One region of the Brachybacterium sp. AOP29-B2-41 genome, then DNA from elsewhere that is predicted to be linked to it. Evidence: riboswitches for the same ligand, from Rfam matches in the RefSeq annotation. Region 1 holds a riboswitch; the other holds the start of a gene.

Region 1 (15,667 bases):
GACGACGTTGCCCTCGGCCTCTCGCTTCTCGCGGCACTTGACGCAGTAGAACTCTCCGGCATAGGTCTCGTCGGCCATATCCGCTCCTCGTTGCTTGTCGATGATGAACATTCCCAGATACGCAGCTCTCACCGCGACGCCGGGACCGCTCCACTGTAATGGTGCGGGAAGGCCGGGCACGAATCAGGAGACTGTGGGGTGTGGCCCGATCGGGGCGGCCCGTCGCGCGCTTCGGGTTCAGGGGGCTCTGAGAAGAGCCGAGGAAGTGCGCGCAACGAGCCGACATCGGAGGCCCCGAAGGCGGCAAGAAGCCTGGAAGGGCCGTGGGACCTCGGGGGCGCTCAGTACCACGCGCACCTTCCCCGTGTGCGTCCTACTAGTTATCCCGGGGTCCCACGTGCAGGAGAACTTAGCGCCTGTGGACCACGCAGGTCAAAGAACGATCGGGGACCGATTGTGGACAACCCTCCTCCCACTGTGGACAGAATGTCGATCACGGTGCCGCCGTTGTGGAGGAACCGTCATGTTTCCCGGCCATAACGGTCTGACCGGCGCTTCTGCAGTGCACAGCTGTGGATGAACTTTTCTTGCCCCGCAGACGTGCCAGGCTGTGATCCATGAGTGATCTCGTCCTCCATGAGCATGTCGCCGGTCCCCGCGGGGAGCGGGTGCTGGTGCGGCGCAGCGCGCGCCGCCGTCGCACCGTCTCCATCACCCGTCGTGAAGGCGATCTGGTGATCGCCATCCCGGCGACGTTCAGTGCCCGCCAGGAACGTCAATGGGTGACGAAGATGGTCGACCAGCTGGTCAGCAAGGAGGCTCGCCGGGCGCCGGCGCGTCGCAGCGACGCCTCGCTGCTCGCGATGGCACGGGAGGTCAGTGAGGCCTATCTCGGCGGGCGTGCGCATCCCAGCTCCGTGACCTGGTCCACTCGGCAGAACCACCGCTGGGGGTCGTGCACGCCATCCGACGGCACGATCCGGCTCTCGCATCATCTGCAGGGAATGCCCGACTATGTGGTGCGCTCGGTGATGATGCACGAGCTGACACATCTGCTGGTGCCGGGCCATGGGCCGGAGTTCAAGGCGCTGATGGCGAACTACCCGCAGGCGCAGAAGGCGCAGGGATTCCTCGACGGCGTCTCCTGGGCGAAGAATCTGCCGCAGGACGGCGAGGGCTGGAGGCACAGCGGGGGCAGCGACGACAGCGACGTCCGCGAGGACAGCGTGGAAGGCGAAGCCGGCGAGGACAGCGCGGACGGCGACGACAGCGACAACCGCGAGCGCAGCGTGGACGGCGACGCCCGAGAGGGCAGGAGGGCCTCAGCGCCCGCTCAGCCGCTCCACCGCGCGAGATAGGGCGCCAGGCCCTCGAGGCTCGCCGCCAGATCGGGCACGGTGCCCTCAGGCAACGCGGAGCTGTCGCGGGCCGGACCGGCACCGAGCAGCGGCCAAGGCACCCACCGCACCTCTCCGGATTCCTCGCTCACAGTGAGCGGCAGCTCCGCGGCGGGTGCCGATGCCCGGAACAGGAACTGCACGTCCCAGTGCTCGCGGCAGGCGCCGAACGCCGCATCGAGACCATGACGGTTCAGCACGGCGGGGCCCTGCCCCAGAGTCTCGAGGTCGTCGATCCCGATCTCCTCGGAGACCTCACGACGCGCGGCCATCTCCAGACTGGTCTCACCCTCTTCGAGGTGCCCGCCCGGCTGCACCCAGAAGCGCCCCTTGAGATGCCACACCAGCGCCACCTGTTCGGCGGGACCGTCGACGACGATCGCGCTCGCGGTGAGATGCCGGGGCCCGCCGTCCCGGTACAGCGCCCGCGGATTCTGCTGCAGCAGCTCGAGGTACTGAGCGGCGAGCGCGGGCCCGTTGACCGCGTGACGGGCCCTGTCCAGCTCTGCGAGCGCGGGGGAGGAGCTGGTGGAGCTGGTGGCGTCAGTCACGAGATGATCAGCGCCCCTCGGCATCGGGGGTGTCGTTGCCTCCCTCGGGACTGTCGCCTCCCTCGGGACCGGCGGGTCCTTCGCGACCGTCGGGACCCTTCGTGCCGTCGGAGCCCTCGGGGCCGTCGGAACCCTTGGGGCTGTCGGAGCCCTCGGGTCCGGCAGGGCCGGCAGAGCCCTCGGGTCCGGCGGGTCCGGCAGAGCCAGCGGGGCCGGGGCCTCGCAGCCCGCCCTGCTCATCCTCACGTGGTGCCTGCTCCTGGCCATCACCGGAAAGCAGCTTCGCCAGCTCGGCGTCGAAGTCCTCCGGGATCGCGACCTGTGCAAGCCCCTCGGCCTCCTCCTCGGAGGCAGCCTGCTGGGGAGCCCGCGGGCGGCCGGAGAGCACCTCGGCGCTGGGCAGCAGGTCAGGATGATCCCACTTCGCCTCGCGTCCGGACTCACCCTCGGTGGCCAGCACACTGTCCCACCAGGAGAGGGCTTCGCGCACCCGCCGTGGACGCAGCTCGATGCCGACCGTCTTCGAGAGCATCTGCTCGGCAGGCCCGCCAGCGGCTCGGCGTCGTCGCAGCACCTCACGCAGGGCCTCGAGATCAGGCAGCTTGCCCTCGAGCGCCTTGGTGGTCACGTGGTCCACCCATGCCTCGATCAGAGCCAGGGTGGTGGCGAGCTCCTCGAGAGCACGCTCCTGCGAGGCGCGGCGGGTGAAGACGAACATGTCCTCGGGACGCCGGGCCTGCATCGCGGCCGGGTCGGAGAGGTCCAGATCCCGGACCATCTCATCGAGCGCATCGAGGTCCAGGGTGATTCCGCGGGAGTAGTCCTCGATCGCCGAGAAGAGCGCCTTGCCCAGCCAGGGTGCAGCGCTGAACAGCGCGGTGTGCGCGATCTCGCGGGCGGCAAGGAAGATGCGCGCAGCGGCAGGGTCCAGAGAATGCGCGGAGATCAGGTCCTCGACGTTCGCGGCGACCAGGGCGGGCTCCCCGTCCCGGCCCAGCGGCATCCCGAGATCGGTCGTGCCGGCGGCCTCACGGGCCAGGGCGCCGATGGCGTGACCGAACTGGACGCCGAACATGGTCCCGCCGATCCGCTCCATCATCGCGGCCGGATCGCCACCGGGCAGTGGCATCCCAGCACCCATGTCACCCATCTGCCCCAACTGGGCGGCGATCGCCTCGCCGATCGCGCCGGCCATGTACTTCGCGACCGGTTCGACGATGGGCTTCCAGTGCGGAAGGGTGCGATGCAGCCAGGTACCGCGGCTGTAGACGCCGAGCTCCGCGGTGGGCACGTCGATCGCGATCACCGGATCCAGCCACAGCCGCGCCACCTGCGCAGCCTGCCGGAGGTCCGCGACCGCGGTGTCGCCGGGCGAAGGATCGCCGGGAGTCCCTGCCGGCGACTCGGCGCCGGGGATCCCGGCCTGCCCGGCGGCGGTGCGCCGGGCGATGTCCTCCGCCATCTGCCAGTTCACAGGGTCATCGCCCTGTGCGGCGAACATGTGCTGCATCTGGGCGGCAGCCGCCCGCAGCTGGGCGGGGTCCTGGGGGAGATCGGCCTGCTGCGCGAGCGCAGAGAGGTCCAACCCGTCCAGGGCACCCTCGGGGAGGGCGTCTCCGAACGTCTCTTTCAGGAAGCGCTTCAGCGCCTCCTCGTCCATATCACCGGGTCCACCCGGGATCGGGGAATCACTCATGGCCACCTCCAGCTGTGCGTGGGTCCCCAGCCTACCGACCGCGCCTGATCGTCGCTCCGCGCGCCGCGAGGAGCATGCGGACGGTGGGGCACAATGTCGGGGTGACAGAAGACCCCACCGCCCCGTCGCCCGCCCGCAGGGTGCGCAAGCTGCTCGCCCGGTCCGTCGACGACGCGCAGCTCGCACGCCCGGTGCTGGCGCTGGTCTCGCTGCTGCTGCTGTGCGTGATGATCCTGGGCGGCTCCTTCATCCCGGTGCCCTATGTCATCGAGCGTCCGGGGCCCGCGATCGATGTGCTCGGCGAGTACGACGGCGAGCAGATCCTGGTCATCGACGGGGCGGAGACCCATCCGACCGATGGCGCGCTGATGATGACCACGGTCTCCGTCGACGGCGGGCCGGGATACCGGGTGACCCCGGTGGAGGTCGTCGCCGCCTGGTTCGACCGCTCCAAGATGGTGCTGCCCAAGGAGGCGGTGTTCCCCGAGGGGCAGACCCGCGAGCAGACCGTGCTGAACAACACCGCCGCGATGAGCACCTCCCAGCAGGGTGCGGTCGCCGTGGCGCTGGACGAGCTCGGACTCGAGTACGAGTCCGTGGTGATGATCGCGGGAGTCGAGGAGGGGGCGCCGGCCGACGGCACCCTGGAGGGCGGGGACGTGATCGTCTCCGTCGGCGGCGAGACGGCGAGCTCCCTCGAGGGCTACCGCGAGCTGATCCGGGCCACGCCCGAGGGTAGGACGGTCCCGATGCGGGTGCGGCGCGCCGGTGAGGAGCTGGACCTCGAGGTCCCCTCCGAGATGGCCGACGGATCACCCCGGATGGGCGTGGTGCTCGCCGCAGGCTATGAGTTCCCGATGGACGTCCAGATCGCGGTCGGGGACATCGGCGGACCCAGCGCCGGAATGATCTTTTCGCTGTCCGTCTATGACGAGCTCACCCCCGGCGCCCTGACCGGCGGCCACCAGATCGCCGGCACCGGGACCATCGCCGTGGACGGCGCGGTCGGCCCCATCGGAGGGATCCGCCAGAAGATGGTGGGCGCCGACGAGTCCGACGCCGAGTTCTTCCTCGCGCCGAGCGCCAACTGCGACGAGGTCGTCGGCTACGAACCCGAAGGGCTCGAGGTCGTCGCCGTGACGGACTTCGAGGACGCGCTCGACGCCACCGAGACCATTGCCGAGACCGGCAGCGCCGAAGGCCTGCCCACCTGTGAGGACGTGAACAACGAATGAGCAAGCGCAATCGACGCCGCACTCCGCCGAAGCCGACAGTGGTGTTCGACTACGGGGGTGTGCTGAGCGCCGGGCATGACCCGGTGCCGGACCTGCATGAGCTGCTCGGCGGCGAGCCGTCGGTCCTCGAGGAGGCGCTGTGGCGTGAACGGGGTGCCTACGACCGCGGGGACACCACCCTCGCCGAGTACTGGGCCGCAGTGGCCGCCGCCGTCGGGGTCGAGGAGCTCTCCGAGGACGAGATCGCCGAGCTGCAGAAGGCGGACAACCGCTACTTCCTGCGGATGGACCCCGAGTCGAGGTCGCTGATCCACGATCTCGCCCGCAACGAGGTGCGCCTGGCCCTGCTGTCCAACGCGTCGGTGTCCTTCGCGGAGGAGGTGCGCCGTGCGGACTGGTTCGAGGCGTTCACCCTCGCCGTTGTCTCCGGCGAGGAGCGAGCGGCCAAGCCGGAACGCGAGATCTACGAGGTGATGCTCGACGTCCTCGCCCACGAGACCGGGGGAGTGTCCATCCCCTCGGCCGTCATCTACTTCGACGACCGCCAGGAGAACGTGGACGCCGCGAAGGAACGCGGCATCGACGCCCACTTCTGGCCCCGCAACGGCGATGTGCACCCCGAGGGGACCGAGCACGGCGCGGTGACGGCACGCCGGCTGCTCGCCGAACGCGGCGTCCCGCTGGACTGAGCGCTTCCGACCGGACTGTTCGACTGGACTGTTCGACTGGACTGAGCACGCGCGACCCGCATGCACGAGGACCGATCCGGCGCCGCGCGGGCGATACGGGTGGCACGCGTCAATCTCGGCCCCGCCATCGGGGGTCAGAGGCCCGGTTGCGGGTAGAGTCGGGCAGTGCGACACATCCCGTGCGGCACCGCTCTGCGGCGCGCCGGTGAGAATCCCCAGAACCCCTCTCCGAACAGGAACACGAGTTGGCTGAATTCATCTACTCCATGTACAAAGCCCGGAAGGCCGTGGGCGAGAAGGTCATCCTCGATGACGTCTCCATGAGCTTCTACCCCGGTGCGAAGATCGGCATGGTCGGCCCCAACGGCGCCGGCAAGTCCACGATCCTGAAGATCATGGCGGGGCTCGACCAGCCCTCCAACGGCGAGGCGAAGCTCTCCCCGGGCTACAGCGTCGGCATCCTGCTGCAGGAGCCGCCGCTGGACGAGTCCAAGACCGTCCTGGAGAACGTCCAGGAAGGCATGGGCGAGCTGTTCCAGAAGGTCCAGCGCTTCAACGCCATCGGCGAGGAGATGGCGGAGCCCGACGCCGACTTCGACGCGCTGATGGAGGAGATGGGCAAGCTCCAGACCGACATCGACGCCGCCAACGGCTGGGACCTCGACTCCCAGCTCGAGCAGGCGATGGACGCCCTGCGCTGCCCGCCCGGCGACGAGAAGGTCACCCACCTCTCCGGTGGTGAGCGCCGTCGCGTGGCGCTGTGCAAGCTGCTGCTGGAGAAGCCCGACCTGCTGCTGCTGGACGAGCCCACCAACCACCTCGACGCCGAGAGCGTGCTCTGGCTCGAGCAGCACCTCAAGCAGTACGAGGGCGCCGTCATCGCCGTCACCCACGACCGGTACTTCCTGGACCACGTGGCCCAGTGGATCGCCGAGGTCGACCGCGGCCACCTGTACCCCTACGAGGGCAACTACTCCACCTACCTGGAGAAGAAGGAAGAGCGCCTCAACGTCCAGGGCAAGAAGGACCAGAAGCTCGCCAAGCGCCTCAAGGAGGAGCTGGAGTGGGTGCGGTCCAACGCCAAGGGCCGCCAGGCGAAGTCCAAGGCCCGACTGGCCCGCTACGAGGAGATGGCCACCGAGGCCGAGCGCACCCGCAAGCTCGACTTCGAGGAGATCACCATCCCGCCTGGCCCGCGGCTGGGCAACCAGGTCATCGACGCCAAGGATCTCAAGAAGGGCTTCGGGGAGCGCGTGCTCATCGACGGGCTCTCCTTCACCCTGCCGCCCAACGGCATCGTCGGCGTCATCGGCCCCAACGGCGTCGGCAAGACCACGCTCTTCAAGACCATGGTGGGCCTCGAGCCGCTGGACGACGGCGAGCTGAAGATCGGCAAGTCCGTCAAGATCAGCTACGTCGACCAGAACCGCGAGAACATCGACCCGGAGAAGAATCTCTGGGAGGTCGTCTCCGACGGGCTGGACTACATCCAGGTCGGCAAGGTCGAGATCCCCTCACGCGCCTACGTCAGCCAGTTCGGCTTCAAGGGCCCGGACCAGCAGAAGAAGGCGGGGATCCTCTCCGGCGGTGAGCGCAACCGCCTGAACCTCGCGCTGACCCTCAAGCAGGGCGGCAACGTGCTGCTTCTCGATGAGCCCACGAACGACCTGGACGTGCAGACCCTCGGCTCGCTCGAGAACGCGCTGCTCGAGTTCCCCGGCTGCGCCGTGGTCGTCTCCCACGACCGCTGGTTCCTGGACCGGGTCGCGACCCACATCCTGGCCTATGAGGGCACCGAGGAGAACCCGGCGAACTGGTACTGGTTCGAGGGTAACTTCGAGTCGTACCAGACCAATAAGGTCGAGCGCCTCGGCGAGGACGCCGCACGTCCCCACCGCGTGACCTACCGCCGCCTGACCCGCGACTGAGACAGACGATCTGCCGGACGCGCCCGCACGACACGCCGCCCCGCTCGCCATCGCGAGCGGGGCGGCGTCATGCTCAGAAGGATCAGACCCCGGAGACGGCGGGGTCCAGGCTCGCCACCACACGCTCGGAGGGTGTCCCGGACTCATTCCCAGGGGGCATCTCGCGGGTCACGAAGAGACGCTCATCGCTCTCCTCGGTGGTGAACCTGATAGAGCCGTCGTCGGCGAGATCAAGCACCCCCAGACTGCGCTGCACCCCATCGGTCTCGCCCCAGAGCTCGAGGACCTCGTCCTCCCAGCCCACGACCCCTTCGGCGCGCAGTGAGATGCCGTCCTCGGTGATGACCGCGCGCCAGGTCCCGTTGTCGCTGACTCCGGGGACCAGCTGGGCGCCGGCGGTCATGGTGTGGTTCGCCCAGGCTGAGGCGAGGCGCTCGGACTCCTCGAGCTGATGGTGGACATCCGACAGCAGATAGCCGAGCACCAGCAACGCGGCCACTGCAGCTGCTGCGACGGTGCGGGAGAACCACGGGACGCCGCGGCGCCCCTGCGCGGCGCGCCGCTTCTCGCGCCGGCGGTCGCGACGCGAACGCTGCTTCTCATCGGTGGCGCGGAAGGAGAAGGCGGGGGACGAGGCGCCCTCCGGAGCGCCCGTCGGCAGAGCCGCCTCGCTGCTGGCGGCCATCGACGAGCCGTCCTGTGGCTCCACGGCGCTGGAGTGGCGTCCGCCCGCCATCGCCGGCGGGCCGACCATCCGACGCTGCGAGTCGGTTCCGAGCACCGGAGTGGCGTAGTCGCCCCGATAGCTGGGCTCGGGCTCTGCGGCGCCTGCATGACGGGCCGAGAGCGGACTCGAGCGGGCGCCATCGGTCCGCACTGCACCGAAGCCCTCGAGCACGGCGAGGCGCAGATCGCGAGACGGCGGGACCGTGGTCAGCAGCGCGAGACGCGCCGCGGCCTCGATGGCATGGCGATGAATCCCTGCCGTCTCCGGATACCGGGTCAGCTCGCGCAGTCGGAGCCGCTCACCCTCCTCGGCGAGGGCCAGGGCATCGAGTGCGGCCAGCGCTCGAGTCTCCACATCGGGCGGACCGCCGAAGGGGACCAGCTGATCCAGTGCCTGGGAGAGGATCACGGCGTTCTGCTGGCGAGGCTGCCCCGTGTAGGAGAACCGCCCCTGGGCGGCGGATTCGACCAGCGCACGATGTGCCGGCGGCAGCTCCAGCAGCACGCGCAGCACCTCCACCTCCCGTCGGTCGCGGGTGCGGTCGTTGACCAGGTCCGGTGCGACCAGGGAGCGCACGTCACCGCTGGGGTTGGTGGCCACTGCGGCCCGTCGGGCCCGGTCCAGCACCGCCGCCTCGCCCGGCAGCCCGCTCGCGGCGAGATCGCCGGCCTCTCGAAGGCAGGAGCGCAGCACCGTCACGGCGAGCTTCTCCGCCCGCGCCGAGGAGCCCGTCACATGCACGGAGAGGCCGTGGATGCGGGGCCCGAGCACGTCCACCAGTGCGGCCGCGGCACGCTGATCCCCACCGGCTGCTCGCCGCAGCAGCGTGCGCGTCGGATCGAGGCGCTCTCCGAGGTCGATGGTGTCCTCCGGGATCGCGGGCATCTCCCCGGTCCGTATGTCGCTCCCCATCGGGCGCCTCCGTGCGTTCTGCTCTCGTCGTCGGGGCACCGTCCCCCACGGTGCCGCACCATTGTCGCAGGCAGTGACGCCGGTGAGGGGCGAATGCCGCTGTCGGCGCGGGAACGGGCGGCCCCACCGGGAGGAAAGCTCTTGCAAGAATGTTGCACAGCGAGGGAGTTCTGCGTGTCGGACGATCTGGCAATCGGGCATCTCCCCTGGTAGGGCGGCGGAAAATGCGGGCAGAACATCGTCGTCCGAAGCGCAAGAAATGTGCAAGACCTGTCAACGTCCTCGGGTACCGTGGTGCCATGAAGCCGATCTCCACGATCACGGTCTCCTCCGACCTCCCCAGCGTCCTCGAGCCTCTGCGCGACCTCGCGCTGAACCTGCGCTGGACCTGGCGCCGTCAGACCGTCGACCTGTTCCGCTCGCTCGACCCGCAGGTGTTCGCCGCCAGCGGGGAGAACCCGATCGCGATGCTCTCCCGGGTCCCGGCGGGGCGTCTGGCCGAGGCGGCCCGCGACGAGACGTTCCTCGCGCAGATGCGTTCTGAGGCTGGTGACCTGCGCACCTACCTCGACTCCGGTCGCTGGTTCCAGCGCACCGTCCCCGGGGCACAGGGCGCCGGTGACGGCTCCTCGATCGCATATTTCTCCATGGAGTTCGGGATCACCCCGACCCTGCCGATCTACTCCGGGGGCCTCGGCATCCTCGCCGGTGACCACCTGAAGTCCGCCTCGGACCTCGGGGTGCCGCTGGTGGCCATCGGCCTGCTCTACCAGTGGGGCTACTTCTCCCAGTCGCTGGACCCCAGCGGGTGGCAGCAGGAGAACTACCATCACAACGATCCCGAGCAGCTGCCCATCTCTCCCGTGCTCACTTCCGCCGGAGAGCAGCTGACCGTCTCGGTCACGACGCCGGGCGGCCGTGAGATCGCCATCGCCGTCTGGAAGGCGCAGGTGGGCCGGGTCCCCCTGCTTCTGCTCGACACCAACCTCGAGACCAACGACGAGGATGCCCGCCAGATCACCGACCGGCTCTACGGCGGCGACCACGAGCACCGCATCGTCCAGGAGATCGTGCTGGGGATCGGCGGCGTCCGCGCCGTCGAGGCGTACGCCCAGGCGACCGGAACTCCGGCACCCACCGTGTTCCACCTCAACGAGGGCCACGCGGGCTTCTCTGGCCTCGAGCGTGTAGGCCGCCGGATCGACGCCGGGGCCAGCTTCTCCGAGGCCGTGGCCGAAGTGCGGGCGGGCACCGTGTTCACCACCCACACCCCGGTGCCGGCCGGCATCGACCGCTTCGACGCCTCCCGGCTGCGCAGCTACCTCGACGCCGACGAGACGGGCCTGTCCCGCCTGATCCCCTCGCTGCCCGTCGAAGCCGCACTCGCCCTCGGGATCGAGGAGGGCGGGGACGTGTTCAACATGGCCCAGCTCGGATTCCGCATCGCCCAGCGCGCCAACGGCGTCGCGAAGCTCCACGGCGCGGTCTCCCGCGGCATGTTCCAGGACCTCTACCCGGGCTTCGACGTGCCCGAGGTGCCGATCGGCTCGGTCACCAACGGCGTGCACCGCCGCACCTGGACCTCGGCGCACATGGATGACCTGTACAAGAAGGCGCTCGGCGACGTCGACATCTCCTCGCTGAGCGACTGGAGCGCCCTGGCGACCCTCACCGACCATGAGCTCACCGAGACCCGCAACGCGCTGCGCGCGGATCTCGTGACGATGGCTCGGGATCACGTCAAGGAGTCGTGGCTGCGCCGCGGTGCCGACGAGGCAGAACTCGCCTGGACCGAGCACATCCTGGATCCCAACGCCCTGACCATCGGCTTCGCCCGCCGCGTCTCGACCTACAAGCGCCTCACGCTGATGCTCTCGGACCCTGAGCGTCTCAAGAAGATCCTGCTGGACGAGTCGCGTCCGGTCCAGATCGTGGTGGCGGGCAAGTCGCACCCGGCCGACCGCCCCGGCAAGGAGTTCCTCCAGCAGCTGGTGCAGTTCGCCGATGACCACGGCGTGCGCCATCGCATCGCCTTCCTGCCCGACTACGACATCCGCATGGCCTCGGTGCTGATCGCCGGCTCGGACGTGTGGCTGAACAACCCGGTCCGACCGGAGGAGGCCTCCGGCACCTCCGGCATGAAGGCCGTCCTCAACGGCGGGCTCACCTTCTCGGTGTCCGACGGCTGGTGGGACGAGATGAAGGACGACGAGGCGGGATGGACCATCCCCACCGCGGAGGTCCCCGACCAGTCCGAGCGCAACCGGATCGAGGCCGAGGCCCTCTACGAGATCCTCGAGCAGTCGATCGTCCCGCTGTTCTACGAGCGTGACGCGCGCGGCATGCAGCGTGGCTGGATGACCAAGGTCCGCTCCTCGCTGGTCAAGGTCGCCCCGCAGATCGTCGCGGCACGCATGGTGCGTGACTACGTCACCGACCTCTATCTGCCTGCCGCCCGGGCTGCGTCCGCCTTCGCCTCGGATCCGGCGCTGGCCGGCGAGTTCACCGAGTGGAAGGCCGCAGTGCAGCAGGCCTGGTCTGCGATCGCCGTGAGCGGGGTGACCCTCGAGGGCACCGACGGGTCGACGGTCTCCACCGGCGCCGAGGTCACGCTGGTGGCAGACGTCGAGCTGGGCGGCCTTCGCGACACGGACGTGCTGATCGAGGCGGTGCTCGGTGAGATCGGCGCGGATGATGAGATCATCGATCCTCAGCTGATCCCTCTGCAGCGCGGGGACGACGGCCGCTGGGCCGCACGCTTCGCGCTCGCCGCTCCCGGCGAGGTGGGCTACACCGTGCGGGTCACGCCGCAGCACCCGGTGCTGGCCTCCCGCGCCGAGCTCGGGCTGGTCGCCACCGCCTGAGCGACCCGCCGCACCACCACTGAAAGGCCCCGACCCCGTGCCGACCCGCCGCCAGCTCCTGCTCACCACCGCTGCGATGGGACTGGCCGGGGCCGGGGCGCTCAGCGGCTGCTCCTCGGATCGGTCCGTCGAGCTCGAGGACGGCGACACGCTGCGGATGCGGGTGTGGAGCGAGGCGGCAGCGGCGGCGTACGAGGAATCCCTCGCGGAGTTCACCGACAGCACCGGGATCGCGGTCGAGGTAGAGGTGCTCGGCTGGGATGACTACTGGACCCAGCTGCCCTTGGACGTGGCGGCGAAGAACCTGCCCGACGTGCTGTGGATGAACACCGCGAACCTCGCCCAGGCTCATGCCAGCGGGCGGCTGGCCGAGATCGGCGAGATCGTCGGCGAGACCTCCTCCCGGTGGGAGGGCGTCGCGACGGACCTCTATCGGCTCGAGGACGGGCTGTGGGGTGTTCCCCAGCTCTGGGAGCAGAGCATCCTGGTCGCGCACGAGGGCCTGGTCGCCGCGGCCAAGGGTGATGCCACGGCGCTGAGCTTCGACCCCGCGGCGCCGACGGACCCGCTGCGGGACCTCTCTCGCGCCCTCACCGTCGACGGAGAGGGACTCCACCCGGGGGACGAGGGCTTCGACCCCGGGGCCCGTGCGACCTTCGGGTTCAGCGCTCATCCCGACCGCACCGCGGTGCTGGGCCCCTTCATCGCTGCCCAGGGCGGCAGCTGGCAGGACGAGGAGGGGACGATGTCCTTCGCCTCCGACGCAGGCATCACTGCCGTTCAGTACCTCACAGATCTCGCGTCCTCGCATCTCGGCCCGGCAGGGTCGGAGACCACGGCGGATCCGGCCCTGTGCCGGAACCTGTTCCTCCAGGGCAAGCTCGGTCTGCTGCAGACGGGCACCTATGACCTGCACACCCTGACCGAGGAGATCGGTGGCAGCTTCGACTGGGGCATCCATCCCGTCGTCGCCGGCCCTCAGGGGCCGCGCCCGCTGGTCCACGCGATCGCCGCAGTCGGCGTCGAGGCGAAGAAGGACGATCGGTCCGCGGCGATCGCTGAGCTGTTGAACTGGCTCGGCGGTGCGGACGGTCAGCGCGCGCTGGCCGAGAACCGTCTGGGCATCCCCGCCCATCGTGATCTGCGTGGCGCGTGGGAGGAGAGCTGGGCGGAGGCTGGAGTGGACGTCTCGGTGATCGAGGTGCCCGAATCCGCGGCGCGTCCCGAGACGGGTGATCGTTCGGCGATCGCCACCGGCACCGCTCTGCAGGGCATCGCGAAGGTCTTCCGCGGTGAGGCCACCGCCGCCGAGGCACTCCCGGAGGCGCAGCAGGCCGCCCGAGAGGCGATGGGCTGAGCAGGGATTCGACGGAGAGGCGAGGGCTGAGCCGAGAGCTGTGCCTATACTCGGCCGCGGACACGGGGTGCGTCATCCGACGCTGAGATCACACCCGTGGAACCTGATCTAGTTCGTACTAGCGAAGGGATGTCCTCGTGGCTCCGTCGTACCCTGCCCGAATTCCCCGTGTGCTGTCGATCGCCGGCACGGACCCCTCCGGGGGTGCTGGCACCGCCGCGGATCTCAAATCCATCACCGCAGCAGGCGGCTACGGCATGAGCGTCGTCACCGCGCTCGTCGCACAGAACACCTGCGGCGTGCGGGAGATCCACGTCCCGCCGGCCCCGTTCCTGGACCGGCAGCTCCGCGCGGTCAGCGACGATGTGGTGATCGATGCGGTCAAGACCGGCATGCTCGGCACTGCCGCGCTCATCGCGACGGTCTCCGAGTGGCTCGACGAGCATCCCCCGCAGATCCTCGTCGTCGATCCGGTGATGGTCGCGACCAGTGGTGACAGCCTCCTGGCGCCGGACGCAGAGCAGGCCATGATCACCTTCTGCTCGCGCGCCACCGTCGTGACCCCGAACATCGAGGAGCTCGCACGCCTGACGGGGAGCGAGCGCGCCCGTGATGAGCGGGCCGCCCTCGAGCAGGCCCGAGGATGGGCCGCACGGACAGGTGTCGCCGTCGTGGTGAAGACCGGACATCTGGACTCCGCGACGGTGACGAACACCTGGGTGGGCCCCGACGGCATCTGCCTCCCGGTCCCCTCGACGCGGGTGAGCTCGACCAGCACCCACGGCACCGGATGCTCCCTCGCTTCGGCGCTCGCCACCCGATTGGGCAGCGGGGAGTCGCCGCAGGAGGCGCTCGCCTGGTCCACCCAGTGGCTGCATGAGGCCATCTCCCACGGGGAGGCGCTGCGGGTCGGGAGCGGCCACGGTCCGGTGGACCACTCCCACCGCGCCCGCCGTCTGCAGGCCGCCGGGGAATCCACCCCCTGGCTCGGTCCGGGAGCTGTCCCACCCATCCTCGACTCCCCGGACCAGATCCTTTCGGCGCTCGGTGCCGCGCTCCCGGCAGCGGCGCGGATCGAGCCTGCCGTCGCCCCGGCCGGGCCATGGACGCAGGCGCTGTGGGCTGCGGGGGAGCCCATCGCTCGCAACATCGCGGAGTCCGACCTCGTCCGTCAGCTGGTCGACGGCAGTCTGCCCCCGAACGCTTTCGCGTTCTACCTCGCCCAGGACTCGCTGTACCTGCGTCGCTACTCCCGCGCGCTCGCGGCGCTCTCGGCCGCTTCGACCGATGTCGTGGCCCAGGTGTTCTGGGCCCGCGGTGCGAGCAGCTGCCTCACCGTCGAGTCCGCGCTGCACCGTGGCCGGCTCGGTGAGCAGGAGGAGATCGGGGTCTCCCCGGTGACCAGCGCCTACACCGACTTCCTGCTGGCCACCACCCTCGGGGAGGAGCGTGCTGTGGGAACCGCCGCCGTGCTGCCCTGCTACTGGCTGTACGCGCAGACGGGGGCCACACTGCCCTCCGTCCCGAGCGATCACCCCTATGCGGACTGGCTCGACACCTACCGTGACCCGGGCTTCGTCATCGCCACGCAAGGAGCACTGGAGCAGGTCGAACGGGAGCTCGCCACAGCCTCCCCAGCGGTCCGCTCCGCAGCGGTCCGTGCCTATCTCCTCGCCAGCCGGCATGAGCTGGAGTTCTTCGACCAGGCGCTGCGCCTGGCGGCACCGGTTCCAGCGGACCAGCACGAGACGATCCTGGAGGGGGCGCTGTGAGCGGGACCCATATGCTGCCGGGGACCCCGATCGCGACCACCGATGAGCGCCTCCCCCCGGCCGGCCGGGCCGCCCTGCGCGCCGGCGTCGTGGGCAACTGGGTGGACAACATCCACGTCTTCCTGCCGCTGACCGCGCTGGCCCCGGCGATGGTCGTGCTCGCCGGGCCCGCGGCAGCAGCTTCGACGGGGTCCCTGATCGTCGTCGCGATGCTGTTCGGGCGGCCCGTCGGCGGGATCGTGTTCGGGCGCATCTCGGATCGTCTCGGGCGCACCCGCACCACCCGGGTCGCGATCGCCGGAACCGCCGCCTGTGCGCTGGCGATCGCCATGACGCCCACCCACGAGATCCTCGGTGCGGGGACGATCGCCCTCATCCTCGCGCTGAGGTTCCTCGGCGGAATCTTCGTGGCGGGGGAGTACTCGGCTGCCATCCCGCTCGCCATGGAATGGTCCCGGCCCCGACGGCGCGGCCTCATGAGCGGATTGATCCTCTCGATGGCGCCGTGGGCGCAGGCGAGCATCGCCTTCTCGGTGGCG
Region 2 (15,667 bases), on a different contig from region 1:
CCGGCTGCGCTCGCGCGGCCGCGTCGGCATTCCGAAGGACTGAACCCCGTGCCCCAGAACCCCGCAGCAGACCCCTCCGACGCAGATCCCTTCGCCTCAGATCCCTTCGAGGGGGATCTCTTCGCTGACGAAGCCGTCGACGCACCTCCGGTTGCGCCTGCGCCTCAGGGCCCGGACCAGACCGACCGCGTGATCATCGCCGCGGCCGAGGAGCTCGGTGCCGGCTGCCCGTGCGACCTGGTCGTGGTCGACGACGCGACCGGCGAGCTCACCGCGTTCGCCCTCGCCTCCGTCGCCGAGCACCCGGATGCCGTGGTGCTCAGCTGGACCTCCTCCCTCCCGCTCGCCGCGACGTTGCGAGAGCGCTTCGCCACGCAGATCGAGGCCGGTCGCCTGCGGGTCCCTGCAGGCCCCGAGACGATCCCGCTCGAGCAGGCGGCCGCGGAGGTCGAGGGGCACCTGCGGGTGCTCATGCGGCTGCCCAAGGCCGTCCACGCCCTCGAGGACCGCGCCCGGCGACTCGCCGCGGCGGTCCGGTCCGGCGGTCAGGACGGTCTGGAGATCATCGCGGGCGGCCGCGTGAAGCACATGACCCGGGCTCAGAACGACGCGCTCGCGACGGTCTTCTCCGAGGTTCGTGCGAGCCGCGGCATCGGCAAGTCACGCGCCCTCATCGCGACCGGTCTGCGGGAGTCCGCCGCGGCCCCGGCTGCGGCCGAGAGCTCCGCGCGGGTCACGGTGCGCGGACAGCAGCGCACGATCGCGCTGCGCGGCATCGGCACAGTCTTCGGCGGAGCTTCGGCCGACGCCGGCAGCCGTCTGCTGCTGGACACCCTCGACCGAGCCCTGGCCGCAGGGAAGCTCACCGCACCCGACGCCCCGCTCACCACCGCCGCGGACCTCGGCTGCGGCAACGGTCTCATGACCGCCTACCTCGCGGCGGCCCTGCCCGAGGCGAACGTGCTGGGCAGCGACGCGGACGCAGACGCCGTCAGCTCCGCCCGCGCGACCCTCGCCGCAAGCGGCCTCGAACGGGACGGCGTCGAGGTGAGCTGGGACGACGCGCTCTCACGAGTCGCCGATGCGAGCCTGGACCTGGTGCTGCTGAACCCGCCCTTCCACGACGGCACCTCTGTCGACGCGACCCTTGTGCAGGGGCTGCTCGACACCGCCGCGCGCGTGCTGCGCCCCGGCGGTCAGCTGTGGTTCGTGCACAACTCCTACCTGCGCTACCGCACCGAGGTGGAGCGCCGGGTCGGTGCCGTGCAGCAGCGCGCCCGCGACCGCCGCTTCACCGTGCTCAGCGCCACCCGCTGACCCGTCCGCTCCCGCCCTGAGACGCCACTCCAGCGGAGCGACGTGAAAAGCCCCGTCACCTGGGCGCAACTAAAAATCCCCGTCAGCGGGGCAAAGTAGGGCGATAGCCTGCGCTATTTCCCCCACTTTGCCCCGCTCACGGGGCTGGGACCGCTGGCGGGGCTGGTCAGCTCACCATGCTGCGCAGCACCGAGGTGAACATCGCCAGGCCGTCGGTGCCGGAGCGGGTGCCCTCGCCGGGCTGGTCCGGGCCGAAGCCGGTCTCGACCGCGTGCTCAGGGTGCGGCATCAGGCCCACGACGTTGCCTGCGGCGTTGGTGATTCCGGCGATGTCATGGCGGGAGCCGTTGGGGTTCGCCTCGAAACCGGCCGGGCCGTGGGTGGCGCCAGCGGCGTAGCGGAACACGATCCGGCCCTCGTCCTCGAGCTCGGCGAGGGTGCGCTCATCGGCGACGTACTGGCCATCCTGGTTCTTCAGCGGAATGCGGTTGACCTGGCCCTTCTCGTAGCCGGAGGTCCAGGCCGTGCTCGTGTTCTCGACCGTCAGCGGTTGGTCGCGGCAGAGGAACGCACGGTGCGCATTCTTGATCATCGCGCCGGGCAGCAGATGCGTCTCGCAGAGGATCTGGAAGCCGTTGCAGATGCCGAGCACCGGCATCCCGCCCTTGGCGGCGTCGGCGACCTTCTCCATCACCGGGGCGAAGCGGCTGATCGCGCCGGCGCGCAGGTAGTCGCCGTACGAGAAGCCGCCGGGGAGCACGATCGCTTCGACGTCCTGGAGAGAGTCCTCGCCGTGCCAGAGAGCGACCGGCTCGGCCCCTCCGATCCGCACGGCGCGCAGCGCATCCCGGTCATCCAGCGTGCCCGGGAAGGTCACCACACCGATGCGCATCAGGCCTGCGCCCCGTCGGCCTCGTCCTCGACGTCGATCGAGACGACGTCCTCGATGACGGGGTTGGACAGCAGGGTGGTGGCGGCCTCGCGGAGGGAGGCGAGCACCTGGTCGGTGATCTCACCTTCGACCTCGAGCTCGAAGCGCTTGCCCTGGCGCACCGAGGCGATGCCCTCGAAACCGAGTCGCGGCAGTGCGGCGGCGACGGCCTTGCCCTGCGGGTCGAGGATCTCCGGCTTCGGCATGACGTGGACCACGACACGTGGCATGGGGACTCTCCTGGGGGACGACGGCCGCGATGGGGCGGGCCGGGCGGGTGGATCTGCAGTGCGGGTGAGCGGTCGGCACGGGGTCGGCCGACGGGTCGGGCCCGACGAGGACATCGTACCGAGCCGGAGCCGATCGGCGGGGGCCTGCCCACCGTGGGAACGACCTCCCGGTCGCCTCGGTTCAGAGCAGGCCACGTTCGAGGGCCAGGGTCACGGCCCGCGTCCGGTCGTCCACCCCGAGCTTCGTGAAGATCCGCAGCAGATGGGACTTCACCGTCGACGCCGCGATCGAGAGCCGCTGTCCGATCTCCGCGTTCGACCTGCCGGTCGCGACCAGGCGCAGCACGTCGAGCTCACGGGCGGTGAGGGCCTCGGGCCGCGGTGCGCGCAGCGAGGAGGCGATCGCGGCGGTGGCGACGGGGGCGAGGGTGGTGCGGCCGGTCGCGGCGCTCGCCGCCGCCTCGAGCAGCTGCGGCGCAGGGGTGTCCTTGAGCAGGTAGCCGGTCGCTCCCGCCTCGATCGCTCGCAGGATCAGTGCGTCGGTGTCGTAGGTGGTCAGGACCAGCACGGGGACCGGAGACGCGGAGCTGCTGAGCAGGCGCGTGGCCTCGACCCCGTCGGTGCCGGGCATCCGCAGGTCCATGAGCACCACGTCGGGGCCCCGGCCGTCGCGCTGGAGGCGCTCGACGGCGTCGACCGCCTCCTGGCCGGTGCCGGCCTCGGCCACCACCTCGTGCCCGGCGGACTCGAGCACGGCCCGCACCCCGGAGCGGAAGATCGGGTGGTCATCGGCCAGGACCACGCGCAGGGATTCACTCGGCATCGGGCTCGGCATCGGGCACCTCCGGGGTGGTCGCGGTGACGGGCAGGACGGCCCACAGCGTGGTGCCCGCGCCGCGGGAGGAGACCAGGTGCAGCACCCCGCCCTCGGCTTCTAGCCGGGAGCGCGTCCCCACCAGGCCGTAGCCCGCGGTGGGCAGGTCCACATCGAAGCCGGCGCCGTCGTCGGAGACCTCGAGCAGCGCGTCCCCCTCCTCGCGGGTCAGGCGGATCCGCACGGAGCCCGCGCCGGCATGCCGCTCGATGTTGCGCAGCGCCTCCTGGAGGGTGCGCAGCAGCACCACCTCGGTGCGGGTCGCGACCGAGGACCAGCCGGAGGAGTCCACCGTGGTGCGTACGCCGGTGCGCTGCTCGAGGTCCGCGGCCAGACGGTCCAGGGCCGCACCGAGGTCGAGGGGCGCCTGGGTGCGGGCGATCAGCGCGCGGGACTCGGCGAGGCCCTCCCGGGAGATCTCCTCGATCTGGGCCAGCAGCGGCACGGGAGTGCTGTCGGTCCCGCCCACCCCGCCAGCCCCGTCGGAGCCGCTGGTGTGCCGGGCGGCCTGGGAGAGCATCGTGATCGAGGTGAAGGACTGGGCGAGGGTGTCGTGGATCTCGGCGGCGAGCCGGCCCGCCTCCTCGTCGACCCCGCGCTGATGCTCGAGGACGAGCAGCGCGGAGCGGGTCCGCTCCAGGCTCCGCACGGAGTCGGCGAGCTCCTCGGCCAGCTCCCGGCGTTCGTGGGAGAGGGTCTCGATCTGCCAGATCCAGGTCGCCATCAGCACGGAGAACAGGGCGCTGCCCAGCCCGGTCGCGAGCGCCACCGCCACCCCGGCCGAGCCGCTCTCGAGCCCCCGCGGCAACAGCACCAGGACGACCCCGCCCGCGAGCAGCAGCGTCGCGGCCAGCCCCGCGCGGTAGGTGGAATGCAGCACCCACATCAGCATGAACGCGGCGAAGAGGTGCAGGCCCACGTTCGAGACCCCCAACAGGGCCACGGCGATCCCGCCGAGCACGATCGTGCCCACCACGCCGGCACCGGGCAGGCTGCGCAGCACTACCGCCCAGTGCGTGGCGGCGTAGGCGGCGAGCCAGAACGAGACCAGCAGGGCCGTGAGCGGCCCGGGGGAGATCACCAGTCCCAGCAGCGCGGTCCCGGCGACGATCAGGTGGAGGGGCCAGTTGGTGGCCCAGCTCCGCGGCACGCCGTCCAGGGTGCAGAGGTTCCCGCCGGCGATCAGCGTGCGACGCTCAGCCTGCGTCACGAGGACTCCACCGGAACGTGGTCCTCGCCAGCACCAGCATGACGATCAGCCATGAGCTCAACACTAGTGCCGCGAGCACCGGGATCGACAGGTCGTCCAGGCCGAAGGGGGCGATCTCGATCTGCTCCCCGAACTCCTCCGGGAGCAGCGAGAGGCGCAGACCGCGCGCGATCCATGCCTGGGGGAAGACGTAACCCAGGTCCTGCAGCCAGGTGGGCAGCTCCGACATCGGGATGTAGCTGCCGGAGAAGAAGCTGAGCACCACCGTGATGGGGGCGGAGGCGGCGATCGCGGCCCGGCCCGAGGGCAGCGCCGAGGCGAAGGCGACCCCGGCGGCGGTGGTCGCGGCCGTGCCCAGCAGCAGCACCCAGGCGAAGGTGAACATCTGGTGGGGCATCGGCACGTCGAAGGCGAATCGCGCGACGACCAGCAGCAGGGCTGTTTGCAGGGTGGTGTTGAGGGCCACGAGAACCACCTTGGAGATCAGGTAGGCGCTGCGAGGCATGGGGCTCACCACGAGGCGCCGCAGGGTGCGGTCATCGCGCTCGGTCGCGATGATCTCCGCGGTGGACTGGAAGCCCGAGGTCATCACCGCCGCGGCGATCATCCCGGCGAGGTAGTAGGTGGAGGCCGCGACCTCGGTGCCGTCCTGCAGCGTCCAGGCCTGGTCGAAGATCGTCGCGAAGATCGCGAACAGCACGATCGGGAAGGCGAAGCCGAAGATCACCTGGAGCGGCTCGCGGTAGAACTGCAGCAGCTCGACGCGGGTGCGCACGCCGACGGCGCGCAGCAGGGAGGGGGCGCGGCGGGAGGCGGCCGACGTCGGGGCGGCAGGATGCAGGGTGGGAGCGGTGGTGGCGCTCATCGGGGTCCCTCCGAGACGAGGCCGAGGTAGATCTCCTCGAGGGACGGGCGGCGCACCTCGAGATCGGGCAGGGAGGGATGGGCGGCCAGCAGCTCGCGCAGCAGCGGATCGGGGTCCTCGACCACGCGCGCCTGCGGCCCGTCGGGGCCGGTCCAGGTGACCGTGGAGCTGGTGCCGTGGGCCCGACGGATCTCGGCGACGGTGCCCTCGGCAACGATCCGCCCGGCACGCAGCACGGCGGCGCGGTCGGCCAGGAACTCGACCTCATCGAGGTAGTGGCTGGTCAGGACGATGGTGGTGCCGAGCCTGCGCAGCTCCCGGATCAGCTCCCAGAACTCGCGCCGCGCGGCCGGGTCGAAGCCGGTGGTGGGCTCGTCGAGGAACAGCAGCTCCGGCCGGGAGACGATCCCGGTGGCCACGTCGAGGCGTCGGCGCTGCCCGCCGGAGAGGCTCGCGATGCGAGCGCCGGCCTTCTCCGCGAGGCCGGTCGCCTCGAGCAGCTCGGGGACGTCCCACGGGTCCTCGCAGTAGGCCGCGTACTGGGAGACCATCTCCCGCACCGTGAGCGAGGCGCGCTCGCTGCCGCTCTGGGCGACGATCCCCACCCGGTTGCGGTCCCGGCTGCCGAGCGCCGTCGGGTCCAGGCCCAGCAGGTCGATCGTGCCGGACTCGCGGTGTCGCAGCCCCGTGCACATCTCGAGGGTGGTGGTCTTACCGGCGCCGTTGGGGCCGAGCAGCCCGAAGATCGTGCCCCGGGTGACACGGAATGACACATCGTCGACGACGCGGCGGCCGCTGTAGGACTTCACGAGGTGGGAGACGGCGAGGGCGGGCGGAGGGTCTGCGGCGGGTGCCGGGGTCGGGGCGGTCCGTGTGCTGGTCATGGCTCGAGTCTGGGAGCGCGGCGATGCAGTCGGTACCACCGAGTAGCCACGATCGCCTCCACCGATCGGTGGAGGCGAGCACGCGCCGGGGGGCCGCCCCCTGTGCAGACGGTGCCGGCGGCGATAGGTTCGAGGGACCGTCGCACCCATTCCCAGGAGGAACCGATGAAGATCCGCCACCTCGTCCACTCGTGCTTGCTGGTGGAGACCGGCGGGCGTCGACTGCTGATCGATCCCGGCGGCTTCAGCGGCGAGGCCGTGCGCGGCCTCGGCGCCGCGGTGCTGACAGGGATCGACGCCGTGCTCCTGACCCATCAGCACCCCGATCACGTGGACCGCACCCTGCTGGACGAGGTGCTTCGCCTGGCGACCACCGCCGAGGTGATCGCGGAGCCCGAGACCGCGCAGCAGCTGCGGGAGGCGGTCGACGGCGCCGCTGCGGTGCGCCCCGAGCAGCTGCGTCCGCTCGCCGCCGGGGACGCGCACGTGCTTGCCGCGGTCCCGGGCCACGGCTCGTTGCGGATCGAGGCTGTCGGCGGCCGGCACGCGATCATCCACCCGGACATTCCGCGGGTCGGCAATTCGGGTCTCGTGATCTCCGCGGGGGACGGCCCCCGGCTCGGCGTGACCGGAGATTCCCTCGAGCCGCTGCCGGAGTTCCACGGCATCGACGTGCTCGCCTTCGCCGTCGTCGCCCCCTGGTCGAAAGTGTCCGAGACCGTCGACTTCCTCCGCGCCGTCGGCCCGACGCTGGCCCTGCCCGTGCATGAGGCGATTGCGAGCGACGTGGGCCGACCGATCTATCGGCGCCAGGCCACTGCCCTCGCTCCCGAGGGCACGGAGGTGCGTGACTGGCCGGTCGACGGGGTCATCGAGCTCCCCGGGAGCTGAACGCGCCATGAGCGCCGAAAGGAACAGGAACCGGTCCGAGGACCGGCGGGACCCCGCGGACCGAGCAGGGACCGGCGACGGTGCCTCCCGCGCGATGCATGCGGTGCCCCGGGAGCACTTCCTGCCCCCGGAGCTGCGGGACCGTGCCGGCGTGGATTCCCCGCTGCCGATCGGAGTGGGCCAGACCAACTCCCAACCCAGCACGGTGCTGGACATGCTCCGCCTGCTCGATGTGCGTGAGGGGCAGCACGTGCTCGACGTCGGTGCCGGTTCCGGCTGGACCACGGCGCTGCTCGCCCACCTCGTCGGACCCTCCGGGAGCGTGGTGGGTGTGGAGCGGCAGGTGAGCCTGCTGGCACCTGCCCGTGCCGCGCTCGCCGGGACCGTCGGCCGCGAGGACGGCCGCGCGGAGATCCACGAAGCCCTCCCCGGGGTGCTGGGGGCGCCGGCGGACGGACCTTTCGACCGGATCCTGGTCTCCGCCGCCGCCCGGTCCAGCCACTGGTTCGTGGACCGCCGCGCTCCAGGGACGCCGGATCGGGGTACGGTGCTTCCGTGCACGGGAGTCCGGTAGGCCGGGCTGAGAGGGAGTTCTCGAACTCCGACCGTAGAACCTGATCCGGATCATGCCGGCGCAGGAAGCTCCGCCAGGCGATCGTCGCTGCGCGTCCGTGCCCTCGTGAAAGGCACGGATCGTGAGCATCACTCCCGTCGGCACCCCCGCCACCCTCCCGGGCACCGCCCCGGATCCCACCGAGACCCCGCTCGGCTTCGGCGTCGGCGCCAGGGTCACCGCAGCCGTCATGACCGATGACTACGCCCGAGTGCTCGTCGGCATCCTGTCCCGGCTCGACCTCACCGGCCTGGTGCGCGAGACGGGGGACGTCTCCACCTATCTCGGCGGCCACGAAGCCCACCTGCAGCGGTATCTCATCGACCTCGCAGACGACCTCGCCCGCACCGAGCACCACGCCACCCTCTCCGTGACCCTCTCGCGCGGCTGCCCGGGAGAGGTGACCTGCGAGCTTCCCGGTGGCGCCGGCCCGCGCGACGTCGGGATCACCGAGCCCCGTCGCACCGGCCGTTTCGCTTCCGCGGAGTGGGCGCTGTACCCGCTGGCGGACCAGGTCGCCGCCGACGGCACCGCGCCGGACCACATGCGCGACATCTACGCCGCGATCGACCGCGCCCGGGAGCTGGGCACCTTCCGCGGCTCCGAGCATTTCGTCACCCGCCTCGAGGGCGACATCGGCGAGGTGATCGCGACTGCCGTCGCCGGCTGGTTGCAGGTGGGTCGCAGCGTGCAGCACGTCACCAGCCATCTCACCCTCTCCCTGAACAGCCCCTCCCACGAGGTGCGCGAGCTCGGCGAGGAGACGCGATGACCCGCGCACAGACTCCGGCAGAGACCCCCTCCCGGGCTCCCGGCCAGACTCCCTCGCAGGCCTCTGATCTGGCCGCTCGTGCCGCCCGGCGTCCGAGGCTCTCCCTGCGCGAGATCGTGCTGGTGGTGGTGCTCGGTGTCGTGTTCGGCTTCCTGTACTGGGTGTTCGTCCAGGCCTGGAACGGGCTCGCGATCGCGATGGGCCCCGCCGGGGACCTCGCCCAGCACGTCCTGTTCGGCTCCTGGCTATTGGTGGGACCGGTGGCGCTGGCGATCCTGCGCCGCCCTGGCGTGGGCATCCTCGCCGAGATGCTCGCCGCGATCATCGAGGTCGTCTTCCTCGGCAGCCCCGTCGGCCCGATGCTGGTGCTCGCCGCCGCGCTGCAGGGCATCGGCAGCGAGCTGCCCTTCGCCCTGACCCGCTACCGCCGGTTCGGTTGGGGAGTGTTCGCCGCCTCGGGCGCCTTCGGTGCGGGCCTGGTGTTCTTCTGGACCGCCTACCGGATGGGCTGGTACGGCCAGGACCTGCTCGCGCTGCGGCTCGGGATGCAGGTGCTCTCCGGGATCGTGCTCGGCGGTCTGCTCGCCAGGGTGATCGTCCGCGCCCTGGAGCGCACCGGCGTGCTCGCGAACTTCGCGATCGGTGCCGCCGCGCAGGGCGACGACGGCATCCCGGCACGTCGTGTCCGCTGAGGCCGCAGCGGCCGCCGAGGTCACCGCGCCGGGCGAGAGGGAGGCGGCGGCCCCCGGGCAGTCGGGGACGGTGGTCGAGGCACGGGAGCTCGAGGTGGTCCTGCCCTCGGGGGACGGCGTCGGCCCCTGGACCGGGAGCATCCGGGCCGGGGAGCAGGTGCTCCTGCTGGGCCCCAGCGGCTGTGGCAAATCGACGCTGCTGCGCGCGCTCGCCGGCGCGCTCCCCTCCCACCAGCGCGGCCGGGTCACCGGCACCCTGCGGGTGGGCGGCATCGACCCGATCGCCGAGGGGGTCCTGGCCACCGCGGGGACCGTCGGATTCCTCGGTCAGGATCCGACCGACGGGGTGTGCCTCCCGCGGGTCGCCGATGACGTCGCCCTCCCGCTCGAGAGCCGCAGCGTGCCGCCCGCGCAGATCGGGAAGCGCGTGCGCGAAGCTCTCGCAGACGCGGGCATCGAGACGCTCGCCGACCGCCCGGCCGCGACGCTCTCGGGCGGACAGCTGCAGCGTGCGGGCCTCGCCGCGGCGCTCGTCGCCCGGCCGCGCCTGCTGCTGCTGGACGAGCCCACCGCGATGCTCGATGCCGAGGGCGTGCGCGCTGTGCGCGACGGCGTCGAGCGGGCTGCGCGCGAGGGCGGAGTGGCAACGATCCTCGTGGAGCACCGCCTCGACGACTGGGCGGGGGAGTCGGGCCTGGCCGGACTTCCGGCACGGACCATCGCGCTCGACGCCTCCGGGCAGGTGCTCGCCGACGGGCCGACGACTGTGGTGCTCACCCGTCACGGCGCCGCGCTGCGCGAGGCGGGGTGCTGGCTGCCCGGGGAGGTCGAGGAGACGCTGAGCTCCGAGAGGGGGTCCGGGGAGGTGGCTCCGTCCCCAGGCCCGGAGGCCACGCCGGATCCGCTGCTCACCGTGCGGGGCGCCGAGCTCGGCCACGGCGACCGCACCGTGCTGCGCGAGGTCGAGCTCACCGTGAATGCGGGGCGTCTGCTCGCCGTCGTGGGCCGTAACGGCGCCGGGAAGTCCACGCTGCTCGGCGCGCTCTCCCGCCTGGACCTCCCGCAGGCGGGCACCGTCGACGGTGCGGCGGCTGGGCTCGTGTTCCAGCGACCCGAGGCGCAGTTCGTGGCCGACACCGTGCAGGCGGAGCTCGCCGCGTCCGGGGCCGGGCACGAGCAGGTCGAGGAGATGCTCGCCCGGCTGCGCCTGCAGGCGCAGCGGGACGCCAGTCCCTTCAGCCTCTCCGGCGGTCAGCAGCGCCGGCTCTCGATCGGCGCGATGCTGCTGACCCAGCGCCCCGTGCTGCTCGTGGACGAACCCGGCTACGGCCTCGATCGTGTCGCTCAGCAGACCGTCCTCTCGCTGCTGCGGGAGGCGGCCGGGACCGGTCGCGGCGTGGTGATGACCACCCATGACCTGCGCACCGTCCGCGCGGCCGATGCGGTCGCGGTGATCGCCGACGGCCGGCTGCTCGGACCGATGTCACCGCAGACGCTGCTGCGGGACCGCGGCCTGCTGCAGCGCGCGGGGCTCGTGGCGGCACCGCTGGTCCCGGGGGCGGCGCCGGCGGTGAAGCCGCCCGTGGCGAGGGCCCGTGCGGCCGACGAGCCCGCCCGCCCACGGGACGCATCCGGATGGCTCTCGCGCCGTAACCCGACCGTGCTGCTCGGCCTGCTGACCGCGCTCAGCATCGTCTGCATCCTGCTGACCGACCCGCTGCCGCTGGTGCTGCTGTACCTGCTGCTCTCGGCGGGGACGATGATCGGCTGCCGGCTCGGACCGCTCAGGCTGCTGCGGGCCCAGCTGCCGTTCATGGTGTTCGCCAGTGGCGTGCTGATGGTCAACGTGCTCGGCCGGCCCGGGCATGAACCGTGGCCGGAGCTGCCGATCCGAGTCACGGAGGAAGGGATCGTGCTGGGCACCGCCCTGGCCCTCCGGGCACTGGTGATCGGCCTCGGCGCCCTCACCGTCACCCGCGCCGCCGATCCGCGGCGCACGATGGTGAGCCTCCAGCAGCACGCTCACCTGCCACCCCGGTACACCTACGCGCTGCTGGCGGGACGGAGACTGCTCGAGGATCTGCCGCGCCGCTGGGAGACCCTCACCCGTGCGCACCGGGTCCGTCTGCCGCTCACCGCCGAGGGTGCGGTGGCGCGATTGCGCGCCCGTCACCTGCTGCGCTGCGCCTTCGCGCTGCTGGTCGATGCGGTGCGCAGCGCCGAGAGGCTCGCCTTCGCGCTCGAGTCGCGCGGGCTCGGCGACGGCCCCCGCACCCTGTGGCGCCCGGTGCCGCTCACCGTCGCCGATGCGCTGCTGGCGCTCGGCGTCGCCCTGGTGGTCGCCGCGGTGCTCGTCCTGTCCTGAACGGTTCCCCCTGAAGTGCTTCGAGGCGGCAGCTGCCACCTCGAAGCACTTCAGCTGAGGTCGGGGACTCTGCGGCGTCCGCTCAGAAGCCCCTTCCGGTCAGGCGCTCGTACGCCTCGACATACCGCGCGCGGGTCTGCTCGACCACCTCGGCGGGCAGAGCGGGCGGGGGGAGGTCCGAACCCTTGGACCAGCCGGAAGCGGGAGAGGTCAGCCAATCCCGCACGAACTGCTTGTCCAGGCTGGGAGGGGTGCGGCCCGGGGTGTACGTGTCCGCGGACCAGAACCGGCTGGAGTCGGGGGTGAGCACCTCGTCGCCGAGCATCAGCGTGCCATCGACCCGGGAATGCCCGAACTCGAGCTTGGTGTCGGCCAGGATGATGCCCTGCTCAGCGGCGATCCGGCGGGCCCGCTCGAAGACCGCGAGCGTGAGCGACTCGAGCTCGGTGGTGAGCTCATCGCCCAGCCGCTCCCGCGCCTGGGCGACGGTGATGTTCTCGTCGTGCTCGCCGGCCTCCGCCTTGGTGGAGGGGGTGAAGATCGCCGGCTCCAGGCGAGAGGCCTCGACCAGGCCGGCCGGCAGCACGTGCCCGCCCACCGATCCGCCGGCCCGGTAGTCGGCCAGGCCGGAGCCGGTGAGATGCCCTCGCGCGATGCACTCCAGCTCCACCATGTCCAGGCCCCGGCAGCGCACCGCGCGGCCAGCGACGGCCTCGGGCACATCGGTTCCGGAGAGCACATGGTGGGGGACGATGTCCGCCAGCTGCTCGAACCAGAACAGGCTGATGCCGGTCAGCAGTCGGCCCTTGTCAGGGATGCCCGGCTGCAGCGAATGGTCGTAGGCGCTGATGCGGTCCGTCGCGACCACCAGCACCTGGTCGGCGGTAGACGGGTCCTGGCCCTCCGGCACGTACAGCTCACGGACCTTGCCGGAGACCACGTGGTCCCAGCCCGGCAGCTGCGGGGCCTCGATCAGCGGGGTGGCGTCGACGCTCATGCGCGATCCTCCGTCACGGTGTCGGTGTCGGTGTCGGTGTCGGTGTCGGTGTCGGTGTCGGTGTCGGTGTCGCTGTGCGCTCCGGCGTCTGCCGCAGCCCGGCGGGCGATGTCGGTGCGGTGGTGGCTGCCCTCCAGGCCGATCGCCTCGGCGCCGGTCAGCGCGAGCGCGCGGGCCGCCTCGAGGTCCTCACCGGTGGCGACCACCGAGAGCACTCGACCGCCGGCGCTGACCAGGTTGCCGTCCACCATGCCGGTGCCGGCATGGATGACATGGGTGCCGAGCGCCTCCGCAGCGTCGATTCCGGAGATCGGGTCTCCCGTGCGCACCGTCGCCGGGTAGCCGGCGCTGGCGAGCACCACGGTCACGGCGCTGTCCTGGCTCCAGGTCAGCTCCGTGTCCTCGGCCAGTTCGCCGCGGGCGGCGGCAAGCAGCAGCGGGGCCAGCGGCGAGGTGAGCCGCTCGAGCACCACCTGGGTCTCCGGATCGCCGAAGCGGGCGTTGAACTCGATCACCCGCAGTCCGCGCGAGGTCAGTGCGAGCCCGCAGTACAGGACCCCCACGAAGGGGATGCCGCGGGCGGCGAGCTCGGCGATCGTGGGCTGGGCGACGGCGCGCAGCACCTCGTCGACCAGGCCCTCCGGCGCCCACGGCAAGGGGGAGTAGGCGCCCATTCCACCCGTGTTCGGACCCTCGTCGTCATCCAGTGCGCGCTTGAAGTCCTGGGCCGGCGCCAGCGGCACCACGCGGGTGCCGTCGCTCACGCAGAACAGGGACACCTCGGGGCCGTCGAGGAACTCCTCGAGCACCACTGAACCGCCGGCTGCCAGCACCGCCTCGGCGTGCGCCACTGCGGCCTGCCGGTCCTTTGTGACCACGACGCCCTTGCCGGCCGCGAGACCGTCGGCCTTGACCACGAAGGGCACATCTTGCAGCGGGTTGACCCGGTCCAGCCCGGCCTCCAGCTGGGACAGGGCGCTGACCGTGACCGAGGCGGAAGTCGGCACGCCAGCGGCGGCCATGATCTCTTTCGCCCAGGACTTGGAGCCCTCGAGGTGGGCGGCGGCAGCGGACGGTCCGAAGACAGTGAGCCCCGCCTCCCGCAGGTGATCCGCGGCGCCGGCGACCAGCGGTGCCTCAGGGCCGATCACCACCAGGTCGGGCTGCAGTTCTTCGGCGAGGCTGACCTGGGCATCGAGGTCGGTCACCGGGACGTCGTGACAGGTGGCGAGCTGCGCGATGCCGGGGTTGCCGGGCGCGGCGTGCAGCTCGGGGGTGGGGGTATCTGAGGCGAGCCGGCGGAGGATCGCGTGTTCGCGGCCGCCGCTGCCGATGATGAGGATCTTCACGCGGGCAGGGTACCCAGACTCGGACGACCGTCGGAGAAGTGCCCGCAGAGCGGCCCTCCCGGGTCGGCGTGGAGCGCGACTCCGGGCGCTGCCCCGGTGCTGTGCAGGCGCTGCGCGGGCAGTACTACTGCGCCGCACCGGTGCTGCGCGATTACGATCGAGCCCATGCCCGCCGAGCTCCAGCACCCCGATCCCGCCGTGACCGACGCCGGCGCGCTGCCCCGCGCCCGCGCCGTCACCCGGTTGCGCCTGGACCTCTCCTATGACGGCACCGACTTCCATGGCTGGGCCGCCCAGCCCGGCCAGCGCACCGTTCAGGGGGAGCTCGAACAGGCGCTCGGCCGGATCGCCAGAGTCCCGGCACGGGTGACCGTCGCCGGGCGCACCGACGCCGGGGTCCACGCCCGGGGGCAGGTCTGTCATCTCGAACTGCCCGATGACGTGCTGGCCACCCTGCCCGGGCGCTCGCCCCGCAGCCCCGCTGAAGCGCTGGTCACCCGGCTTGCAGGCGTGCTGCCCGACGACGTGGTGGTCCATGTCGCACGGGTGGTGCCGGGCGACTTCGATGCCCGCTTCGGCGCGCTGTGGCGACGCTACCGATACCGGATCTCCGATGGGCCCGCCGCCCATGACCCGCTGCGTCGGGACGTGCTGCGTCACCGTCGGCCCCTGGACGTCGAGGCGATGGCGCGGGCGAGCGCCCCGCTGCTCGGCGAGCATGACTTCCTCTCCTTCTGCCGCCCCCGCGAAGGGGCGACGACCATCCGCGAACTGCGCGAGATGACCTGGGAGCGACCGGAGGAGGGGCGTGCAGATGCGGGGCTGATCGTCGCGACCGTGGTCGCCGACGCCTTCTGCCATCACATGGTGCGCTCCCTGGTCGGGGCCCTGATCGGGGTGGGGGAGGGCCGACGGGACCTCGACTGGCCGGCGCAGGTGCTCACCGCCCGCACGCGCCAGGCCGCCACCCGCGACGGCGTCGGCGCGGCCCCGCTGTGCCCCCCGCAGGGACTCACCCTGGACCACGTCGCCTACCCTCCCGATGAGGAGCTCGCCGCCTGGGCTGCGCGCACCCGGACGCTGCGCCAGCCGCCGCCCCAGGAGCCACTCCCCGAGGCGGGCCCAGAGGCAGGCTGAGAGCTGGGTCCAGAGCCTGGTGGGGAGCCGGAGCGGGCCTGGGCGGAGAGCCGGGGCAGGACCGGGACCGGAGTCGGGCGCAGATCACACCTCTGACAGGGGTCTTCTGCGTTGACGCTCGGGTGCGGCAGTGCGTATTGTTGAGCGCTGTTGTGCCTTGATGTGTGCCCCGACTCCGCAGCCGTTCTCTGATGCCCGGCGCGAAAGGGAATCTCACCCACATCCAGGACCGCCGTCGCGTCGTGAGCGGAGCGGGCCGGGTACAGCCATAGGGGCCATGCTTTTACCCGAAGGAAGCGTGCCCACGGTCCATCGAACCGTGCCTGGTCGGCGTCTTGCCGCCCGGGCACCACGACGAGAGAAGAAGGCACGAGTGCGTACGTTCACCCCGAAGCCCGGCGATGTCGAGCGTTCCTGGCACGTCATCGACGCAACGGATGTCGTCCTCGGCCGGCTCGCTTCCCAGGTTGCACAGCTCCTGAGGGGAAAGCACAAGCCGGTCTTCGCACCCCATGTGGATGCAGGCGACTTCGTGATCAT

The links. A riboswitch is a leader RNA that binds a small molecule or an ion and turns the genes downstream of it on or off. The one in region 1 is predicted to bind thiamine pyrophosphate.
Region 2: linked by a shared signal. The riboswitch ahead of ACT3T9_RS11640 (YkoF family thiamine/hydroxymethylpyrimidine-binding protein) and the one ahead of ACT3T9_RS07320 (bifunctional hydroxymethylpyrimidine kinase/phosphomethylpyrimidine kinase) in region 1 are both predicted to bind thiamine pyrophosphate.

The regions. Positions count from the first base shown of each region.
Region 1 covers NZ_JBQSXR010000005.1:228,252-243,918, reverse strand. Annotated here, with positions in the region: gene ACT3T9_RS07370 (DUF5679 domain-containing protein) at 1-78, opposite strand, end outside; gene ACT3T9_RS07365 (M48 metallopeptidase family protein) at 618-1,358, shown strand; gene ACT3T9_RS07360 (NUDIX hydrolase) at 1,334-1,948, opposite strand; gene ACT3T9_RS07355 (zinc-dependent metalloprotease) at 1,956-3,644, opposite strand; gene ACT3T9_RS07350 (YlbL family protein) at 3,746-4,879, shown strand; gene ACT3T9_RS07345 (HAD family hydrolase) at 4,876-5,568, shown strand; gene ettA (energy-dependent translational throttle protein EttA) at 5,814-7,496, shown strand; gene ACT3T9_RS07335 (RNA polymerase sigma factor) at 7,579-9,135, opposite strand; gene glgP (alpha-glucan family phosphorylase) at 9,435-11,999, shown strand; gene ACT3T9_RS07325 (extracellular solute-binding protein) at 12,037-13,356, shown strand; TPP riboswitch at 13,410-13,503, shown strand; gene ACT3T9_RS07320 (bifunctional hydroxymethylpyrimidine kinase/phosphomethylpyrimidine kinase) at 13,494-15,128, shown strand; gene ACT3T9_RS07315 (MFS transporter) at 15,125-15,667, shown strand, end outside.
Region 2 covers NZ_JBQSXR010000011.1:23,653-39,319, reverse strand. Annotated here, with positions in the region: gene ACT3T9_RS11690 (pirin family protein) at 1-43, shown strand, start outside; gene ACT3T9_RS11685 (class I SAM-dependent methyltransferase) at 49-1,317, shown strand; gene purQ (phosphoribosylformylglycinamidine synthase subunit PurQ) at 1,484-2,209, opposite strand; gene purS (phosphoribosylformylglycinamidine synthase subunit PurS) at 2,209-2,478, opposite strand; gene ACT3T9_RS11670 (response regulator) at 2,660-3,313, opposite strand; gene ACT3T9_RS11665 (sensor histidine kinase) at 3,291-4,562, opposite strand; gene ACT3T9_RS11660 (ABC transporter permease) at 4,549-5,427, opposite strand; gene ACT3T9_RS11655 (ABC transporter ATP-binding protein) at 5,424-6,311, opposite strand; gene ACT3T9_RS11650 (MBL fold metallo-hydrolase) at 6,477-7,202, shown strand; gene ACT3T9_RS11645 (protein-L-isoaspartate O-methyltransferase family protein) at 7,210-7,776, shown strand; TPP riboswitch at 7,752-7,860, shown strand; gene ACT3T9_RS11640 (YkoF family thiamine/hydroxymethylpyrimidine-binding protein) at 7,898-8,587, shown strand; gene ACT3T9_RS11635 (ECF transporter S component) at 8,584-9,279, shown strand; gene ACT3T9_RS11630 (ATP-binding cassette domain-containing protein) at 9,269-11,644, shown strand; gene ACT3T9_RS11625 (phosphoribosylaminoimidazolesuccinocarboxamide synthase) at 11,727-12,641, opposite strand; gene purD (phosphoribosylamine--glycine ligase) at 12,638-13,990, opposite strand; gene truA (tRNA pseudouridine(38-40) synthase TruA) at 14,156-15,127, shown strand; gene rplM (50S ribosomal protein L13) at 15,501-15,667, shown strand, end outside.